DNA from 3 places in the Kitasatospora sp. NPDC093558 genome. Region 1 is predicted to be linked to each of the others. Evidence: riboswitches for the same ligand, from Rfam matches in the RefSeq annotation. Region 1 holds a riboswitch; each other region holds the start of a gene.

Region 1 (6,443 bases):
TCACGTGCGTGTTCGACGGGCAGGACCTGGACGTGCCGGTGATCATGGCGCCGCCGCGCGGGGTCCGGGTGCGCTTCAGCCGGACCGGGGAGACGGCGGACGAGCTGATCAGACGCCTGGTGCGGGCCGAGCCGCAGGGCCGTCCGGTCGTGGTGGTCTCGGCCGACCGGGAGGTCGCGGAGGGCGTGCGGAAGGCGGGCGCGCGCCCGGTCGCCTCGGTTCTCCTGCTGAACCGGCTGGCGCGGCCCTGATTCCGTGCCGATGGGGATGACGGCCGTTCAGCGTCCGGTTTGCGGTGATGTGCGGATTCGGTGAAGCCGCGCGGGAGGCTGGAGTTCACACAATCGGGGGAGTGGCGCAATGCCTGGATCTTCACTAGGGTCTGGCGTCAAACCTATTTTCCGGATTTCTCACCCGAACCGGTGAGTCCATGGAAGAAGGAGCCGGTCCCTTGGCCTCCCACCGCCGTCCCAAGCAGCCCAGCCGTGCGCGGGTCTCCGTGCTCACCGCTGCCGCTGCGACCGCGGTCGCGCTCTCCGCCCAGGTGGCCGCGCACGCTGCGCCGCAGCCGAACAAAACGGACGTCAAGGCGCAGATCGACGCACTCCAGCAGGAGCAGGAGCAGGCCGCCGAGAAGTACAACGGCGCCAAGGAGCGGGCCGACCAGCTGCGCAAGCAGGCCGACCAGCTGCAGGACCAGGTCGCTCGCGGCCAGGAGCAGATGACCCAGCTTCAGGTCGGCCTCGCGGGCGTGGCGGGCGAGCAGTACCGCACCGGCGGCATCGACCCGTCCGTCCAGCTGATGCTCTCCTCGGACCCGTCCGGCTACCTGGACAAGGCCTCCAGCGTGCAGCAGGCGACGGCCACCGAGACCGACGCGCTCAAGGGGCTGCTGGACCAGCAGCGCCGCCTGGACCAGGAGAAGGCCGAGGCCGCCGCGGTGCTGGCCTCCCTCGATTCGACCACCAAGGACCTGAACCAGGCCAAGGCGGACGTCAACACCAAGCTCAAGGCGGCCCAGGACCTCCTGAACTCGCTCAGCGCCTCCGAGCGGGCCGCGCTGAGGGCCCAGCAGGCCCAGGACGACCGCGCCTCGCGCGGCGCCGACCGGGTCGACCTCAGCAACCTGCCGCCGGCCAGCGGCTACGCGGCCGTGGCCGTGGCCAAGGCGATGAGCAAGCAGGGCTCGCCGTACGTGTGGGGCGCCACCGGCGAGAACACGTTCGACTGCTCGGGCCTGATGGTCTGGGCGTACGGCAAGGCCGGTGTCTCGCTGCCGCGCACCTCGCAGGAGCAGGGCCACTACGGCACCCGGGTGCCCTCGCTGGACCAGGCCCAGCCGGGCGACCTGGTGGTCTACGGCGGCGACATGCACCACGTCGGGATGTACATCGGCAACGGCATGGTGGTGCACGCGCCGCACACCGGTGACGTGGTCAAGGTGATGAAGGCCGACGCGATGCCGATCAACACGATCCGCCGGGTCTGACCCCCCGACACGCCGGGGCCGGCGGAACGGCCCTGTGATCCGTGCCACCTCCCTGGCGGGGGTGGCACGTTCGCTTGTGCGCGTTTCGCCCGTCAGTGCGTGACAAGTGATCAGCCTTGCGTACTGGTGCGATCACCTTCTGTCATCTTCACAAAACAACCTGGTTATTCTTCCGCCTTTTTTCTGACAAGGATTTGAACGGATCACGGTTCAGTTACTAGGGTCGTGCCCCGAACCACCGCACTGTCGATCGCCCAGCCAGGGTGGCGGCGGTGGTTCCCGCCGAGTTCGTGAAGCAGCGGGACGGGTCGAAGCGCCCGTCCGACAGGGGAGCCCAGTGGTTGGGGGCGCTGTGGAGCGGAGCCGGGGAACCACGTTCCTCCGGGGTGAATCGGCGCCAGGTCGGCCGCTGGAACGGCCGTGAGGCGTCGTAGGGCATGCTTCCGGCCCGAACCCGTCAGCTCACCCGGTAGGCGGACGTAGGAAGAAGGAGTCCGCCTTCGTGGCGTCCCATCGTCGTCCCAAGCCCGCCGGCCGAGCCCGAGTTTCCTTCCTGACCGGTGTCGCCGCCGCCGCCGTCGCCCTCTCCGCGCAGTCCGGCGCCCACGCCGACCCGACGCCGACCAAGGACCAGGTCAAGGAGCAGGTCGACCAGCTCAACGAGCAGGCCGAGGTGGCGACCGAGCAGTACAACGCCGCCCAGTCCAAGCAGCAGGAGCTGCAGAAGCAGGTCAGCGGCCTGCAGGACCAGGTGGCCCGCCAGCAGGAGCAGGTGACCGACCTCCAGGGCGGCCTCGCCCAGATCGCCGGCGAGCAGTACCGCAACGGGGGCATATCCCCGACCGTCCAGCTGATGTTCTCGTCCAAGCCGGACACCTTCCTCAGCCAGGCCGACGCCCTGAACCAGGCCGGCAGCACCCAGAAGGGTCAGCTGAAGGAGCTCCAGGACCAGCAGCGCAAGCTCGACCAGGACCGCAACGAGGCCCAGGCCAAGCTCGCCGAGCTGGACGCGACCACCCAGCAGCTGAAGACCTCCAAGGAACAGATCCAGGCGAAGCTGAAGGCCGCCCAGGACCTCTTCAACACCCTGTCCGAGCAGGAGCGCCAGGCGATCAAGGCGGCCGAGGAGAAGGCCGCCGCCGACGCCAAGGCCAAGGCCGACGCCGCGAAGGCCCAGCAGGCCGCCGCCGACCGCGCCTCCCGCGACAGCAGCCGCGCCGACCTCGGCTCGGCCCCGTCGTCCGCGCCCTCGTCCTCGCCGGTCGCCAAGCCGGCCGCCCCGGGCAGCTCGCGCGGCGCCGCCGCGCTGTCCGCCGCCGCCACCAAGATCGGCAGCCCGTACGTCTGGGCCGCCACCGGCCCGAACTCCTTCGACTGCTCGGGCCTGATGGTCTGGGCGTTCGACCAGGCCGGCGTCTCGCTGCCGCGCACCTCGCAGGAGCAGGCCGGCGCCGGCACCCGGATCGGCACGGACCTCTCCCAGGCCCAGCCCGGCGACCTGCTGATCTTCTACAGCGACGCCCACCACGTCGGCATCTACGCCGGCAACGGCCAGGTGCTGCACGCGCCCAAGCCGGGTGCGAGCGTGCGCTACGAGGCGGTCTCCAACATGCCGCTCTCGTCCATCGTGCGGGTCTGATCCCCGCTCGGCTTCCCGCAGGCCCGGCCTTCCTCTCGTGGAAGGCCGGGCCTGCGGCGTTTCCTTTCCTCGGGCTGGTGTCCGATTAATGGTCAAATATTCGTGTTGGGAGGGGTTTGGACTCGGTTGCCCGGACTCGCTAACGTCTGCCACCGGACTCCCGCTCCAGGACCGCCCGCTTCGGTGCGGCGGCGGGACCGGTCCGCAGGATTGGAGCAGCCGCCGCCATGCCCGTGCACCGCCGTTCCCAACTGCTCGCCCGTGCGCTGGTGCTGACCGCGGCCGCCACCACCGCCCTGGGCGTGACGACGAGCGGCAGTGCCCAGGCCGCCCCCGGCGCCCCGGACGCGCCCAGCCGCAAGGACGTCAAGGCCCAGGTCGAGCAGCTGTACAACGAGGCCGAACAGGCGTCGGAGAAGTACAACGCGGCCCAGGAGGCCCAGCAGCGGCTCCAGGGCGAGACCACCGTCCTCCAGGGCGAGATCGCCGCCGCCCAGGAGCAGCTCAACCAGCTGCGCGGCGACCTCGCCACCGTGGCGGGCGCCGAGTACCGGGCCGGCGGCATGGCGCAGACCGTCCAGCTGATGCTCGCCACCGACCCGGAGGGGTACCTCGCCCGCGCCCGGACCCTCGACCAGGCCGCCGAGCGGCAGAACGAGACGCTGCACGAGCTGGTGACCCGTCAGCGCGGGCTCGACCAGCGCCGCACCGAGACCGCCGCCAAGCTCGCCGAGCTGGACCAGGCCCGGCGCACCCTCGCCGACAGCAAGCAGGACATCCAGCAGCGGCTCGCCAAGGCCCAGCGGCTGCTCAACAGCCTGGGCGTGGCCGAGCGCGCCCGGATGGCCGCGCAGGACGCCCAGGAGGCCGAGCAGCGCGCCACCCGCGGCACCGACCGGCTGGACCTCGGCACCACCCCGCCCGCCTCCGAGCGCGGCGCGGCGGCGCTCGCGGCGGCGGTGCGGATGATCGGATCGCCCTACGTGTACGGATCCACCGGCCCCCGCGCCTTCGACTGTTCCGGTCTGATGTACTACAGCTGGCGGCAGGCCGGAGTGTCCCTGCCGCGCACCTCGCAGGCCCAGGCCTACGCCGGCCAGCGGGTGAGCCTGTCCGAAGCACGACCGGGAGACCTGGTGATCTTCTACCGGGACATGCACCACGTCGGCATGTACGCCGGCGGCGGGGTGATCGTGCACGCCCCGTACCCGGGGGCCCGGGTGCGGTACGAGAGCGTCAACGCGATGCCCGTCGCAGGGGTGGTCCGGCTCTGAGCCCGACCCTGTCCGCACCGGACGCGATACGGCCCTGCGTGCTGTCCCGCCGGGGCGCCCTGCTGCTCGCCGCCGGAGGGCTGACGCAGCTGTCGCTGCCGCCCGCCGTCCCCGCGGCGCCCGGCCCGGGGCCCGCCGGCGCGGACGAGCGGACGGCGGTGGCGGCGGTGCTGGACGGGCGTGCGCGCGAGCTGGCGCTGACCTCCGGACTGCCGCTGACCGCCCGCTACCGCAACCTCGTCCTCTCCCCGGGCGCGGCTCCCGGCCGGCTCACCGCCGCGGCCGACCTGGACGTCCGGGTCACCGGCTACGACGAGTACCCCGCCACGTACCCCCGCCGCCTCGCGCTGACCCGGGCCGACGGCTGGCGGGTCGAGCGCGAGGACGCCGCGAGCGGGCCGCCGGCGCTCTGGGACTTCGGGACCGGACGGTCCGCGCGCGGCGCGCAATGCCTGGTGCTCGGCCTCGTGGCCGGACCGGACCCGGCCGCACTGGTCGCCGTCGGCGACCGCGCCGTCCCGGCGGTCAGCGCGGTCTGGGGCACCGGCTGGGCCGGCCGGCTGCTGCTCGAACTGCCCGCCACCGAGGCGCAGTTCGCCCGGCTGCTGGAGGCCGACCCGGCGGGCTGGACGGGCATGGCGGCGGTCACCGTGGCCGCTCCCGGGGCGCCCTCGCACACCCCGGCCGACCGGGTGGTGATCAACCCCGAGGCGTTCGGGCGGCTCAGCGACTTCGGCCGGCAGGTCGTCGTCACCCACGAGACCACCCACGTCGCGACCCGGGCCGACACCCGGGCCTGGACGCCCCTCTGGCTCTCCGAGGGCGTCGCCGACTGGACGGCCTACCGCGACTCCGGCCGCACGGACCGGCAGATCGCCCCCGAACTGGCCCGGGACGTGGCCGCCGGGAAGGTGCCCGCCGCGCTGCCCGCCGACCGCGACTTCGGCGCGGGCGCCACCGGCATCGCCCAGGCCTACGAACAGGCCTGGCTCGCCTGCCGGCTGATCGCCGGGCGCTTCGGCGCCGACCGCCTCGTCGCGCTCTACCGCGCGGTGGGCGCGGCGGACGGCGCGGGGGAGGACCGCGACCGGCGGATGGACCGGCTGCTGCGGGCCGAACTGGGCGTCGGGACAGACGAGTTCACGAAGCTGTGGGTGGGCGAGGTGGCCGCGCTCAAGGGTTGACGCCCGGCCTGGTGCCGGGGCGCCAGGGCACGCCCTTAGCGCCCGGCCGGGGTGTTGGGGCGGTCGATCCCGTCGAGCAGGTCCTGCTCGTAGGCGATGCCCGGACGGACCGGGTAGGAGCCGGCCGGGACGGGCTCGGGCTGCGCCAGCACGACGGTCGGCGCCAACCGGTCCTCGGCGCGCGTGGAGCGCCAGAGGCGGACGCAGGAGAGGACCGTCGCCGCCAGCAGCAGCAGGTTGCGGGCGGACAGGACGGCGATGGCCGCCGGGTCGCTCGCGAGGACCTGGGTGAACATCAGCGGGAACTCGACCAGCGTCAGCGGCGCGGCCAGCAGGATCAGCAGTGCCACCGGCCGCTGGCTGCTGCCGCGCACCGTCAGGCAGACCGCCGCGACGCCGATCAGCCAGACCAGGTACTGCGGGCTGATCACCCGGCTGGTGACGGTGAAGATCAGCAGCGCGGTCAGCGCCGCGTCGTACATGGTGGCCGCGTTGCGGCGCTTGGCGGTGTAGCGCCACAGCAGCAGCCACGCGAAGCCCAGCAGGGTGCCGGCCATCATGACCTTGCTGACGACGCTGACCCACGGCCCGAGCATCTCGGCCGAGCCGTAGTTCATCGTCACCCTGCCGTCCCAGCCGCCCGCGATCCGCGCGTAGTGCAGCGGCAGCGCGCCGAGCGACTCGACCTCGATGCCGCGGTCCTTCTGGAACGCCAGGAAGTCGAAGGCGCCGTTCATGCCGGCCGCGAGCAGGAAGCCCAGCGAGACGGCGGTGGCCGCCGCGAGCGTCCAGGAACGGCGGGTGCGGCGGCCGGAGGGGGTGCCGATCAGGCCCAGCAGCGGCCAGATCTTGACGAT
Region 2 (6,443 bases), on a different contig from region 1:
CCAGCAGCCGGATCGAGTTGGTGCCGCAGTCGATCGCGGCCACGCGGGTCGTGCTCACTCGGACTCCTGCGCTTCGGCCTCGTCCGCCGCGCGCTTCTTGGCGGCGCGCTCGGCGGTCTTCTGCTCCTTGGCGGCGATCACGGCCGCGTGGTCCTGGTCCTTGGCCCGGTTGCGCAGGACCCGCTCACCGGCCGCCTCGACCTCGGCCGGGGAGACGCACGGACCCTTGGCCCACCAGTCCTCCAGCAGGCCGAGCGCCTCGTCGCCGAGCGGGTTGACGCCCTCTCCGGCGGCCAGCGAGTGGCCGACCAGCACGTGCAGGCACTTGACCCGGTCCGGCATGCCGCCGGCGCTCGGGAAGCCCTCCAGCACCTCGATGGCGTCGCGCCGGGCGATGTAGTCCTCGTGCGCCTTCTGGTAGGCGGCCGCCAGCTCCGGGTCCTCGGCCAGCCGGGCGGTCTGCTCCTTCATCACGCCGTCCGCCTCCAGGGTGCCGATCAGCGAGGCGGCCTTGGGGCAGGTCAGGTAGTAGAGCGTCGGGAACGGCGTGCCGTCCGGCAGCCGGGGGGCCGTCTCCACGACGTCCGGGTTGCCGCACGGGCAGCGGTGCGCCACGCCGCGCAGGCCGCGCGGGACCCGGCCCAGCTGGGCGGCGATGGCGGCGACGTCGGCGTCGGAGACGGCGGGGTGGTTCTCAGTGGTCATGGGGGGAGGGGTCTCCAGCGGGGGGATGGTCATGGATGCGGACGGGCCGGCGGCGGGGTCGGACCCGCCGGGATCGGGGCCAGGGCGGCGGTGTCGGCGGCGTCCACCGAGTCCCAGATGCTGGAGTACCAGGGCTTGGCGGCCTTCACCGCGCCGCCGGCCGTGCCGTCGGCGGGGGCGGACGGGGCGGAGGACGGGGCGGCGCCCGCTCCGGCCGGATCCACCGCGATGTACGGGGTCTCCCCCGGCATCGCGTAGTGCAGCCGGGCACGGGCCTGCGCCTTGACGTACTCGGGATCCTGCCAGCGGGCCTTGTCCCGGCGCAGCTGCTCGACCTGCTGCCGGGCGTGCTCGGCCTTCGCCCGCTGGGCGGAGATCTCGGCGCGCTGGGAGATGAACTGCCGCGTCGGGTAGGCGAGGATCGCCACCAGCGAGCAGAGCACCAGGACGAGGACGGTCGCCCGGCTCGTGAAGCGAGGACGGGCCGCCAAGCCCGGGATCCTCCAGCCAGCCATCTCCCGTTTCCCCTCCTGGTCGCGACGGTGCCCCGCCGTCCACCCTACGGGGTGAACGGCGGGGCACCGGTCAGGCGTGCACCACCGGAGGGGTTCGGCCCTCGCCCTTACGCCTCTTACTGGTCCGCAGAGCGGCTGTGCTCATTACTCCGCAGAGCGGCTGTGCTTATTACTCCGCAGAGCGGAAGCGCGGGAACGCGCCGCGGCCGGCGTACTCGGCGGCGTCGTCGAGGATCTCCTCGATGCGCAGCAGCTGGTTGTACTTGGCGACGCGCTCGGAGCGGGCCGGGGCACCGGTCTTGATCTGGCCGCAGTTGGTGGCGACGGCCAGGTCGGCGATGGTGACGTCCTCGGTCTCGCCGGAGCGGTGCGACATCATGCAGCGGTAGCCGTTGCGCTGGGCCAGCTCGACGGCGTCCAGGGTCTCGGTCAGCGAGCCGATCTGGTTGACCTTCACCAGCAGCGCGTTGGCGGTGCCGGTCTCGATGCCCCTGGCCAGGCGGGCCGGGTTGGTGACGAACAGGTCGTCGCCGACCAGCTGGACCTTGTCGCCCAGCTTGACGGTCATGGCCTTCCAGCCGTCCCAGTCCGACTCGTCCAGCGGGTCCTCGATGGAGACCAGCGGGTACGAGGCGACGAGGTCGGCGTAGTACTCGATGAGCTCGGCGGACGAGAGGGCCTTGCCCTCGAACTGGTAGGCGCCGTCCTGGTAGAACTCGGAGGCGGCGACGTCCAGGGCCAGCGCGACGTCGCGGCCGGGGACGTAACCCGCCTTCTGGATGGCCTCGGTGATGAGGTCCAGGGCCTCGCGGTTGCTGTCCAGGTTCGGCGCGAAGCCGCCCTCGTCGCCGAGGCCGGTGGACAGGCCGCGCTCCTTCAGCACGCCCTTGAGGGTGTGGTAGACCTCGACGCCCCAGCGGACGGCCTCGGAGAAGGACTCCGCGCCGATCGGGGCGATCATGAACTCCTGGATGTCGACGTTGGAGTCGGCGTGCGAGCCACCGTTGAGGATGTTCATCATCGGGACCGGCAGGACGTGCGCGTTCGGGCCGCCCAGGTAGCGGAACAGCGGCAGGTCGCTCGCCTCGGAGGCGGCGTGCGCGACGGCCAGCGAGACGCCGAGGATGGCGTTGGCGCCGAGCGAGGACTTGTCCGGGGTGGCGTCCAGGTCGAGCATGGCCTGGTCGATCAGGCGCTGCTCGGTGGCGTCGTAGCCGACCAGCTCCGGGCCGATCTGCTCGATGACGGCCAGGACGGCCTTCTCCACGCCCTTGCCGAAGTAGCGGTTCTTGTCACCGTCGCGGAGCTCCAGCGCCTCGAAGGCACCGGTGGAGGCACCCGACGGGACAGCGGCACGACCGGTGCTGCCGTCGTCGAGGCCGACCTCGACCTCGACCGTGGGGTTGCCACGCGAGTCGAGGATCTCACGGGCTACGACGACATCGATGGACGGCACGAGGCATCTCCTTGCGGAAGCAGGGTCCCGCTGACCAGTGGTGCGGTCGGCGGGATGATTGCGGAGTCGTTACGACCAGAGCCTAACCGCACGGGGTCGCGGGGCCACGCCGACCTCGGTCACGTCTCAGCGTGTGGCCCGGCTACTTACCGGTAGTTCACCTGACGATCCCGGGAAAAGGGGCGGAACCGGACGAAGGGGGGCCGATCCGGGGTCGGCCCCCTCCGTGGCGTGTCGCGCTGTGGCGTGTCGCGCCGTGGCGTGTCGAGCCGTGGCGCGCCGGCTCCGGCCGGCGTCAGCCGAGGTGCAGGACCTGGCCGGGCATGATCAGGTTCGGGTCGCCGCCGACGGTGCCGCGGTTGCCGTCGTAGACCGACTGCCAGCCGCCGGGGACGCCCTGGGCGGCGGCGATGCTCGACAGCGTGTCGCCGGCGTGGACGGTGTAGTCGTGGCCGCCCTGGGGAGCGACGGCTGCGCGCGGGGCCTGCTGCTGCGGCTGGGCGTACTGCTGCTGGGCCTGCTGCTGCGCGGCCTGCTGCTGGGCCTGGCCCGCGTACTGCTGGTAGACGCCCTGGTGGCTGGTCCAGTACCAGGTGCCGTTGTTCTGGTACCAGTACACCTTCGCGTCGGCGTCCCAGCCGGCCTTGCCGGAGAAGCCCGGGGCCTGGGGCTGGGCCTGCTGCTGGGGCTGGGCCGGCTGGGTGTGCTGCTGGTACTGCTGCTGCACGGGCTTCTGAGCCGGCTTCGGCTGGGCGGGCTTCGGCTGGGCCGGCTTCGCCGCGGGCTGCTGCACCGGCTGGGAGTGCTGCTGGGCGGCGGGCTGGGCGTCCGAGGTGTCGACGTCGGCCGCGGGGCCCCCCTTCGACAGGCCGGCCTTCTTCGAGCAGACCGGCCACGCGCCCGGCCCCTGCGAGGCCAGGACCTTCTCGGCCACCGCGATCTGCTGGCCCTTGCTGGCCTGGTTGGCCTGCGCCGCGTACGCGGTGCCGCCGAACGCCTTCCAGGTGCTGGAGGTGAACTGCAGGCCGCCGTAGAAGCCGTTGCCGGTGTTGATGCTCCAGTCGCCGCCGCTCTCGCACTGGGCGACGGAGTCCCAGGCGGTGGTCGGGGCGGCGGAGGCGCCGGTGGCGGTGAGGATCGGCATCGCGAGTCCGACGCCGGCCACTCCGGCGACGGCGATGGCCTTCTCGGTCTGGGTGCGACGGCGGTGACGACCGGTTCCAACGAACAGCATGAAGGGGTCCCTCTCCGCACGCCTGCGAGGTGAGCTGTCGGGTTCGGACCGGGAGGTGGCCCGGCCGCCGTCTGCGGAAACGATTCCGCTCGGGCGGCTTCACCCCAAGCCGTGGAGGAACGGCAACAAACCTGGTTCCCCCGCCCCTGCCCAGGGTTCTGGTCGGTTTCCCGTGGTGCGGCGGGCAGGACTCGGCGTTCCGCACTCGGGGTCCGCAGCTGCGAACTCCAGGGAGAGTAGACAGATCCTCAGACCAATCACAAGCTCATATCGCAGACATCACACAGAAATCACGGCGCGTGGTCGATCGCCTACCAACGGCGGTTGTTTGTCCGGATTGATGGGTGTTCATGCTGCCGGACACGCCCGCTTCGCGACGTTCCGTCAGTGTGTCGGAGCGTCCGGGCGGGCGTGCGGCGAGCGGCTCTCGGGACTGAATTCGACCGGAAGTTCGCGCAATCCGCGCATGATCAGGCCACCTCGCCACCGCAGATTCTCCGGGCTTTCCGCCAGTTCGAGATCGGGCAGCCGGGACAGCAGCGTGGCCAGCGCCGACCGCCCTTCGAGCCTCGCCAGCGGGGCGCCGATGCAGTAGTGGATGCCGTGCCCGAAACCCAGGTGCGGGTTGTCCGTCCGGGCCAGGTCCAGGGTGTTCTCGTCCGAGAACCTGGCCGGATCCCGGTCCGCCGCCGCCAGTACCACCAGCACCGGGTCGCCGACCGGGATGTCCACCCCGCCGATGGTCAGCGGGCGGGTCGCGAACCGCCACGTCGCGAGCTCCACCGGCCCGTCGTAGCGCAGGAGTTCCTCGATCCCGGTCTCCAGCAGCGCCGTCTCGCCGCGTGCCACCGACTCCTGCAGGAGGCGGCGCTGCCCGGGGTTGCGCAGCAGCGCGTACGTCCCGTTGCCGATCAGGTTGACGGTCGTCTCGAAGCCGGCGAAGAGGAGGATGAACGCCATCGCGGCGGCCTCGTTCTCGGTGAGGTGCTCGCCGTGGTCGCTCGCCCGGATCAGACCCGAGATCAGGTCGTCCCCGAGGTCCGCCCGCTTCCGGTGGATCAGCTCCAGCAGGTACGCCCGCATCCGCTTCACCGCCCGGCCCACGCCGCCGCGTTGGCCCCCGCCATGTCGAATCATCATGCCCGCCCAGTCGCGGAAGTCGTCCTGGTCCTCGGCCGGCACGCCGAGCAGGTCGCAGATCGCGTAGATGGGGAGCGGGAACGCGAACTCGTGGATGAGGTCCGCCGAACCGCGCTGCGCGAAGCCGTCGATCAGGCGGTCGGTGAGCTGCTGCACCCGCGGCTCGAACTCGGCCACCCGGCGCGGCGTGAACGCCTTCGACACCAGGCGGCGCAGCCGGGTGTGGTCCGGCGGGTCGATGTTCAGCAGGTGCGTCATCAGGTCCGCCTGCCGCTCCCCCGGGATCCCGACCCGGCCGGTGCGGTGCGCCTGCTCGCTGTGGTGCGCCGGGTTCTTCGACAGCCGGCCGTCCGCCAGCGCCTGGCGCGCGTCCGCGTACCGCGTCACCAGCCAGGCCTCCACCCCGCTCGGCAGCGTGGTGCGGTGCACGGGGGCGTGCTCGCGCAGCCAGGCGTACGCCGGGTACGGGTCGGCGGCGAACTCCCACGTGAAGAGCGGCGGGCGGGTGGCGTCGGCGTCGGGCTGAACTGGCATGGCACGACCGTATCCGGTGGGTCGGGGGCACCCCGTCATCTACGGTGAGTGACCGGCTCGTCAACGGCCCGCGGACGGCTTCGCAACGGCCCGCCAACACCTCGTGGACAGTGCGTGGACGGGTTTTGGACAGCTCTTGGACGGGTGGCAGGCGTGAGCCTGGTCACCTGAGGGGTAATCCCTGTTGCGGAGGGTCAGGACCTGCCTACGATCCTCGGCAGAAATCGTGGGCGTCAGTGCGGACCGCCCACAGGGAGGAGCGCACCATGCGGGTCACCGGGGCAGTCGTCGTCATCGCGGTACTCGACGGCGGGTCGGGGGCCGACCTCGCCCGCCGCTTCACCGCGGCCGGCGCCGCCGGAGTGCTGATCGCCGACCAGCGGGTCGGCGTCGCCGAGGACCTCGCCGCCGAACTCGACCGGCCCGGCTGCCCCGTCGTCGGCGTCGGCGGGGACGTCCGCCGCCCCAGCGACGTCGCCGCGCTCGTCGACACCACCGAGAAGCACCTCGGGCCGATCGACCTGTTCTGCGTCGCCGGCCCGGACGGCGAGCGGATCGTCTCCCTCGCCGACCTGCCCGACCACCTCGGCCTGGAGCGCCTCGCCGAGCTCGTCGCCCTCGTCGGCGAGGCCATCGCCGAGGTCGTCCTGCCGCAGCCGCGGGCCGCCGTCCAGGACGCGGCCTCGGCGGCCTGAGGCTTCTCGCTCTACTCCGGCTTGAGACCCTCCGCCTCGCGGACGGCGTCCCGGTAGGAGCGCGCCGCCGCGCGCAGCGCCGCGTCCACGTCCACCCCGGCGTCGTGCGCCCGCTGCGCCACGGCCAGCAGCAGCCGGCCCGCGGACTCCTCCGTGAGCTCCGC
Region 3 (6,443 bases), on a different contig from region 1:
CGCGGGTGTGCAGGTGGCGGCGGCGGACGACCTCGCCGGGGTCGGCGGGGGTGGCGGTGTAGAAGGGCCGGGCGGCGGGGGTGCGCCAGTCGAGGAGGAGGGGTTCGTGGGCTTCGTCGGTCAGGCCGGTGCGGCCGATGTAGAGGACGGTGCCGTCGCGTCCGTCGAGCCGGCCGAAGCAGAGGCCGCGTTCGACGGCCTCCAGCTGCGCGGCCCGGCGTGCGGCCTCTCGGGCGCGCACCTCGCGTTCGATTCGCGCCTGGTGGGTGCCGCCCGCGCCGGCTCCGTCGTGGGCGTGGTCGAGGGTGCGGCGGGCCTGCTCCCGGACGGTGTCCAGGCGGGCGTAGAGCCGCGTGAGGCGGGGCTGTTCGGTGCGCAGGGCCTCGGTGAGGGCCGGGTCGGCGTGGGGCGGTTCCGCTGGAGTTCCGTGCATCGGTGTGGTATCCTTGCGGCGAGAAGGTTGTTTTCCTTTGTCTGATCCGCGTTCAATCGGCCCAGCCTACCCCATCCGCCGACGGTTGGCGTGACCTCGGCTGTTAGGCTTGCGAAGCGTGAGCGCGAAGCCCCAGATCCCCAATGTCCTGGCCTCCCGGTACGCCTCTGCGACCCTGGCCCAGCTCTGGTCCCCCGAGCACAAGGTGGTCCTCGAGCGCCACCTGTGGCTCGCCGTCCTGAAGGCCCAGCAGGACCTCGGCGTCGAGGTGCCGGCCGGCGCCGTCGCCGACTACGAGCGGGTGATCGACCAGGTCGACCTCGGCTCGATCGCCGCCCGTGAGCGGATCACCCGCCACGACGTCAAGGCCCGCATCGAGGAGTTCAGCGACCTCGCCGGGCACGAGCAGATCCACAAGGGCATGACCTCGCGGGACCTGACCGAGAACGTCGAGCAGCTGCAGGTCCGCCAGTCGCTGGAGCACGTGCGCGACCGCACGGTGGCCGTACTGGTGCGCCTGGCGAGCCTGGCCACGCAGCACTCCGAGCTGGTGATGGCCGGCCGCTCGCACAATGTCGCCGCGCAGGCCACCACGCTGGGCAAGCGCTTCGCGTCGATCGCCGACGAGCTGCTCGTCGCCTTCCGGCGCCTGGAGGAGCTGATCGCCCGCTACCCGCTGCGCGGGATCAAGGGGCCGGTCGGCACTGCGCAGGACATGCTCGACCTGCTGGGCGGGGACACCGAGAAGCTGGCCGAGCTGGAGCGCCGGGTCGCCGGGCACCTCGGCTTCGAGAACGTGCTCACCAGCGTCGGCCAGGTCTACCCGCGCTCGCTGGACTTCGAGGTGCTCACCGCCCTCGTCCAGCTGGCCGCCGCGCCGTCCAGCCTGGCCAAGACCATCCGCCTGATGGCCGGCCACGAGCTCGTCACCGAGGGCTTCAAGGAGGGCCAGGTCGGCTCCTCCGCGATGCCGCACAAGATGAACACCCGCTCCTGCGAGCGTGTCAACGGCCTGGCCGTCATCCTGCGCGGCTACGCGTCGATGACCGGCGAGCTGGCCGGCGACCAGTGGAACGAGGGCGACGTCTCCTGCTCGGTGGTGCGCCGCGTCGCGCTGCCGGACGCGTTCTTCGCCTTCGACGGCCTGCTGGAGACCTTCCTGACCGTCCTCGACGAGTTCGGCGCCTTCCCGGCCGTCGTCGAGGCCGAGCTGGACCGCTACCTGCCGTTCCTCGCCACCACCAAGGTGCTGATGGGCGCGGTGCGCGCGGGCGTCGGCCGGGAGACCGGGCACGAGGTCATCAAGGAGCACGCCGTCGCCTCCGCGCTCGCGATGCGCGCCGGTGCCCGCGAGAACGAGCTGCTGGACCGCCTGGCCGCCGACGAGCGGATCCCGCTGGACCGGGCCGCGCTGGACGCGCTGCTGGCCGACCGGCTCTCGTTCACCGGTGCGGCCGGTGCGCAGGTGGCCGAGGTCGTCCGTCAGGTCGAGGCCGTCGCCGCGGCCTACCCGGAGGCGGCCAAGTACGCTCCGGCCGACATTCTCTGACGGTGCGTTAGCTTGCCGAGGGCCCTGCTGCCGGACCGGTGGCGGGGCCCTCGTGCGTGTGGACGTGGCCGGGGTCGAGGGGCGGGGTGGTGCCGCAGCACCACTCGGTGTCCGGCTCGGCGACCGGGTGGTCCTCGGGTTCCAGCACGTTGCCGCGGATGGTGGTGAAGGCGGTGATCGCGCCCACCGTCAGGAGTCCGGCGCAGATCAGCATCGCGGTGTGGAACGCGTCGTCGACGGCGGCCGGCACCCGGTAGGCGTCGCCGCTCAGGCCGGCCAGGGCCGGGAGGGCGGCGACCGCGAGCAGGCCGGCGGCGCGGGCGGCGGCGTTGTTGACCCCGCTCGCGATGCCCGCGTGCCGCACCTCGACGGCCGCGAGGACGGTCGCCGTCAGCGGGGCGACGAGCAGCGTCATGCCGGAGCCCATCACCGCGACGGCGGGCAGGACGTCCGTCCAGTAGGAGGAGCCGGCGCCGGCGCGCAGCATCAGCAGCACCCCGGCGGCGCACAGCAGCGGGCCGATGGTGAGCGGGATCCGCGGGCCGATCCGCTTGCCGAGCCGTGCGGCGCGCGAGGACAGCGCGAGCATCAGCACGGTGATCGGGACCAGGGCCAGGCCGGACACCAGCGGCGAGAAGCGGGCGACGATCTGCAGCTGGACGACCAGCAGGAAGAACACGCCGCTGAACGCCGCGTACACGCAGAGGGTGACGAGGTTCACGGCGGTGAACAGCCGTGAGGAGAACAGGCCGAGCGGCAGCATCGGTTCGGGGGCGCGGCGTTCGACGGCGATGAAGGCCGCGCCGAGGACGAGCCCGAGCACGCCGCTGGCCCAGACGACGGGGGAGAGGCCCTCGCCGGCCGCCGTCAGCGCGTAGGTGAGGGTGCCGAGCGCGAGGGCGGCGAGCAGCGAACCGAGCACGTCGAAGCGGCCGGTGGCGCTCTCGTCCCGGCTCTCGGGAACGTAGCGGGTGGCGACCGCGATGACGGCGGCGGCGAGCGGCAGGTTGAGCAGGAAGATCCAGCGCCAGCCGGGGCCGTCCACGAGCCAGCCGCCGAGGAACGGGCCGACCGCGGCCGACACGCCGCCGAGGCCCGACCACAGGCCGACCGCGGCGGAGCGGTCGTCCGGGTGGAAGACCGCCTGGAGCATGGCGAGCGAACCGGGCGTCAGCAGCGCCCCGCCGATGCCCTGGACGGCGCGCGCGGCGATCAGCACCTGGATGTTCGGCGCGGCGGCGCAGGCCGCGGAGGCGACGGCGAACCAGACGACGCCGAGCAGGAAGACCCGGCGCCGGCCGTAGCGGTCGCCGAGCGCGCCGCCGAGCAGGATGAGCCCGGCGAGCGTCAGCAGATAGGCGTTCAGCGTCCACTGCAGGGACGCGAGGGAGGCGCCGAGGTCGGCGCCGATGCGGGGCAGGGCGACGTTGACGACGGTGCCGTCGAGCATCGCCATGCTGGATCCGAGCACGGTTGCCAGGAGTACCCAGCGCCCCTGCGCGGTGCCCAGGCGCAGGGTGCCGGCGTTGGTTGTGGCCACGGCCCGATCCTCCGCCCGGCGGGGTGGACGTGACAAGGGTCACCGGTGGTGCGTCCGGGGGTCGCGGTGGGTGGCCGTCTGGCTACTTAGGGGTGGATTGGTGGGCGGAGGGTCGTTGATCCGTTGCGGTCGGTGAATGGATTGTGCACGTACCGTGCCCTGGATCATTCGGAGCGTCATCGTGCTGGAGGGGGTTGTTGTGGCTTCAAGAGATCGACATTGCTTCACCCGGACGGATGAGTTTTAGTTCAGCGACCGACCGGCCAGCCCGGACGGATCCACCGGGTGGAACGCCGAGTCCTGCCGCTGCCCGGTGGCTCGCACTGAACTCTGTACGGCAGGAGCGGGGGACCCACAGGTAAGTCGCCGGACCGGAATTCGCGCTGTTGGCGCGGGAATCCAGGGCCGGCTTGGGGTGAAGCCGCGCATGCGGCCGGGCAACTCCAGCCCGAACCCGACAGCTCACCTCGCAGGCGTCGGAGAGGAAACTTCCATGCCTGCTCACGCTCGTCGTCGTGCCCTGCCCCGCGCCGCCCGCATCGGCATCGCGACCGCCGTCACCGGCGTCTCCTTCGCCCTCCCGCTCGTCTCCGTGCTGACCGCCCAGGCTCACACCACCGCCCCCGGCACCCCCGCCGCCCCGGTCGCCGCCGCGTCCGCCCCGGCCGCTCCGGCCGCCGCCCACGGCGACGCCGCCTACCGGGTCGTCAGTGGTGACACCCTGTCGAAGATCGCCGAGGCCAAGCGCGTCGAGGGCGGCTGGCAGGCGCTGTACGACCACAACCGCTCGGTCGTCGGCGCCGACCCGGACCTGATCTTCCCGGGTCAGTCGCTCGCGCTCGCCGCTCAGGCTGCTGCTTCGGCCGCGCCTTCTGCTCCGGCCGCTCCGGCCGCTCCGGCCCAGAAGCCTGCCGCCCCGGCCGCCAAGCCGCAGGTGCAGGTCCAGACCGAGGCCACCACCCCGAGTGCCCAGGTGCAGGTCCAGGCCACCGTGGCCCAGCCGGCCAAGGCCCCGGCCGCCGCTCCGGTCGCCGCCACCTCGGGCTACGTCGCCCCGGTCGCCAACCCGGAGCTCGGCACGGCCTACGGCGTCGCCGGCTCGATGTGGGCCTCCGGCCACCACACCGGCCAGGACTTCGTCGCCTCCACCGGCACCCCGGTGCGCGCCGTCGCCAACGGCGTCGTGGTGAAGGCTGGTTACGACGGCGCCTACGGCAACGAGGTCGAGATCCAGCTCGCCGACGGCAAGTACGCGCAGTACGCGCACCTCTCCTCGATCGGCGTGACGGTCGGCCAGTCCGTCACCGTCGGCCAGCAGCTCGGCCTGTCCGGTGCGACCGGCAACGTGACCGGCCCGCACCTGCACTTCGAGATCCGCACCGGGCCGGAGTACGGCTCGGACATCGACCCGGTCGCCTACCTCCGGGCGCACGGCGTCGCTCTCTGACCTCCCCTTCCGGGGATGACGGACCACCGCGGGTGCGGGGCGAAGAGATCAACCGGGATGGTCATGTCGGGTGACCGCTCGACCGGTTGATCGTCGCACCGGCGGACATGGGCGCGGGACACGCCCAGACCGGCCCGGCTCACGCCCACCTCGTGTGCCGGGCCGGTCGCTGTCGTTGGGGGCGCTGTCGTGGCCTCAGCTTTGGCTCGCGGGTGGGGGTGTCTCGGGCGGGGGCGTGGCCGCGCCCGGCAGTCGGACGGTCGCGGCGGTGCCGCCGTCCGGGCCGGCGGGTGCGAGGGTGACCTCGCCGCCGGTGGCGCGGACGGTCCGGGCGACGATCGCCAACCCCAGCCCGGATCCGGGCAGTTGGCGGGCGGAGGGCGAGCGCCAGAAGCGGTCGAAGACGTGCGGGAGGTCCTCGGCGGCGATGCCGGGGCCCTGGTCGCGGACGGTGAGTTCGCCGTTCGCGAGGGAGACGTCGATCCGTCCGCCGGGCGGGCTGAACTTCACCGCGTTGTCGAGCAGGTTGATCACGGCGCGTTCGAGCGCGTGCGGGTCGGCGCGGACGTACCAGGGGGCCAGGTCGGCGCCGAACGCGAGGGCGGGGCCGCGCAGTTCGGCCCGTTCGACGGCGCGGGCGGCGATGTCGTGCAGGGCGACGACGGGCAGCGGCTTGGCATCGCGGGACTCGGCGGGGCGGGAGAGTTCGAGCAAGTCGCCGATGAGGGTGGAGAGTTCCGTCATCTGGGCCTTCATGTTGCCGAGCATCCGGGTGAGCGTCGCGGCGGGCAGCGGGCGGCCGGTCTCCTGGCTGCGGATCAGCAGGTCGACGTTGGTGCGCATCGAGGCCAGCGGGGTGCGCAGTTCGTGTCCGGCGTCGGCGATGAGCCGGGCCTGGCTGTCCAGCGAGCCGGCGAGGGCGGTGCTCATCGCGTTGAAGGCCTCGCCGAAGCGGGCGATCTCGTCGTGGCCGGACACCTCGATCGTCATGCCCGGCTCCTGGGTGCGGGCGATGTGCTGGGCCGCGCGGGTGAGGCGGTCGACCGGGCGCAGGGCGGTGCGGGCGATCCACAGGGCGCCCGCGGCGGCGAGCGCGATGACGACCGCTGCCGCGCCGGCGGTGATCAGGGCGAGTTCGGTGAGCGCGTCCTGCACCGGTTCGAGCGGCTGGGAGATCGCCACGGCGGCGGTGGGGCCGGTCCCGCCGCTCCCGCCGTAGCCGACGGGGCCGATGCTGACCACATAGACGCGCACTGGGGTGCCGTCGGCGGTCCGGCCGTCGCGGAACAGCGAGGCGGCGTGCGGTCCGGTGCTCCCGCTGCCCGCGATCGGGAGGTCCTCCGGGGCGACGGTCACGGCGCGGGGGTCGTTCGGCGGGCACGAGGTGCCGTCGGCGACGATCACCGTGGGGATGCTGCCGCCCTTGGGCATCCAGGGCTGCCCGGCCGTGCCGTGGCACAGGTCGGCGAGGGAC

What was found. Region 1 has a riboswitch for cyclic di-AMP ahead of AB0O00_RS20740 (NlpC/P60 family protein). Riboswitches for the same ligand answer to the same signal wherever they lie in the genome.
Region 2: linked by a shared signal. The riboswitch ahead of AB0O00_RS09735 (transglycosylase family protein) and the one ahead of AB0O00_RS20740 (NlpC/P60 family protein) in region 1 are both predicted to bind cyclic di-AMP.
Region 3: linked by a shared signal. The riboswitch ahead of AB0O00_RS15975 (LysM peptidoglycan-binding domain-containing M23 family metallopeptidase) and the one ahead of AB0O00_RS20740 (NlpC/P60 family protein) in region 1 are both predicted to bind cyclic di-AMP.

What each region holds. Positions count from the first base shown of each region.
Region 1 is NZ_JBFBDY010000222.1:1,831-8,273, forward strand. It holds gene AB0O00_RS20730 (NYN domain-containing protein) at 1-251, shown strand, start outside; gene AB0O00_RS20735 (NlpC/P60 family protein) at 452-1,489, shown strand; cyclic di-AMP (ydaO/yuaA leader) riboswitch at 1,828-1,981, shown strand; gene AB0O00_RS20740 (NlpC/P60 family protein) at 1,992-3,128, shown strand; gene AB0O00_RS20745 (NlpC/P60 family protein) at 3,356-4,402, shown strand; gene AB0O00_RS20750 (hypothetical protein) at 4,441-5,586, shown strand; gene AB0O00_RS20755 (glycosyltransferase family 87 protein) at 5,622-6,443, opposite strand, start outside.
Region 2 is NZ_JBFBDY010000063.1:11,479-17,921, reverse strand. It holds gene AB0O00_RS09755 (Ppx/GppA phosphatase family protein) at 1-58, opposite strand, end outside; partial or broken gene AB0O00_RS09750 (DUF501 domain-containing protein) at 208-723, opposite strand; gene AB0O00_RS09745 (septum formation initiator family protein) at 735-1,196, opposite strand; gene eno (phosphopyruvate hydratase) at 1,390-2,676, opposite strand; gene AB0O00_RS09735 (transglycosylase family protein) at 2,972-3,910, opposite strand; cyclic di-AMP (ydaO/yuaA leader) riboswitch at 3,916-4,084, opposite strand; gene AB0O00_RS09730 (cytochrome P450) at 4,295-5,584, opposite strand; gene AB0O00_RS09725 (SDR family NAD(P)-dependent oxidoreductase) at 5,851-6,279, shown strand; gene AB0O00_RS09720 (MazG family protein) at 6,291-6,443, opposite strand, start outside.
Region 3 is NZ_JBFBDY010000136.1:3,768-10,210, forward strand. It holds gene AB0O00_RS15960 (ATP-binding domain-containing protein) at 1-433, opposite strand, end outside; gene purB (adenylosuccinate lyase) at 543-1,982, shown strand; gene AB0O00_RS15970 (MFS transporter) at 1,990-3,522, opposite strand; cyclic di-AMP (ydaO/yuaA leader) riboswitch at 3,834-4,013, shown strand; gene AB0O00_RS15975 (LysM peptidoglycan-binding domain-containing M23 family metallopeptidase) at 4,016-4,969, shown strand; gene AB0O00_RS15980 (HAMP domain-containing sensor histidine kinase) at 5,165-6,443, opposite strand, start outside.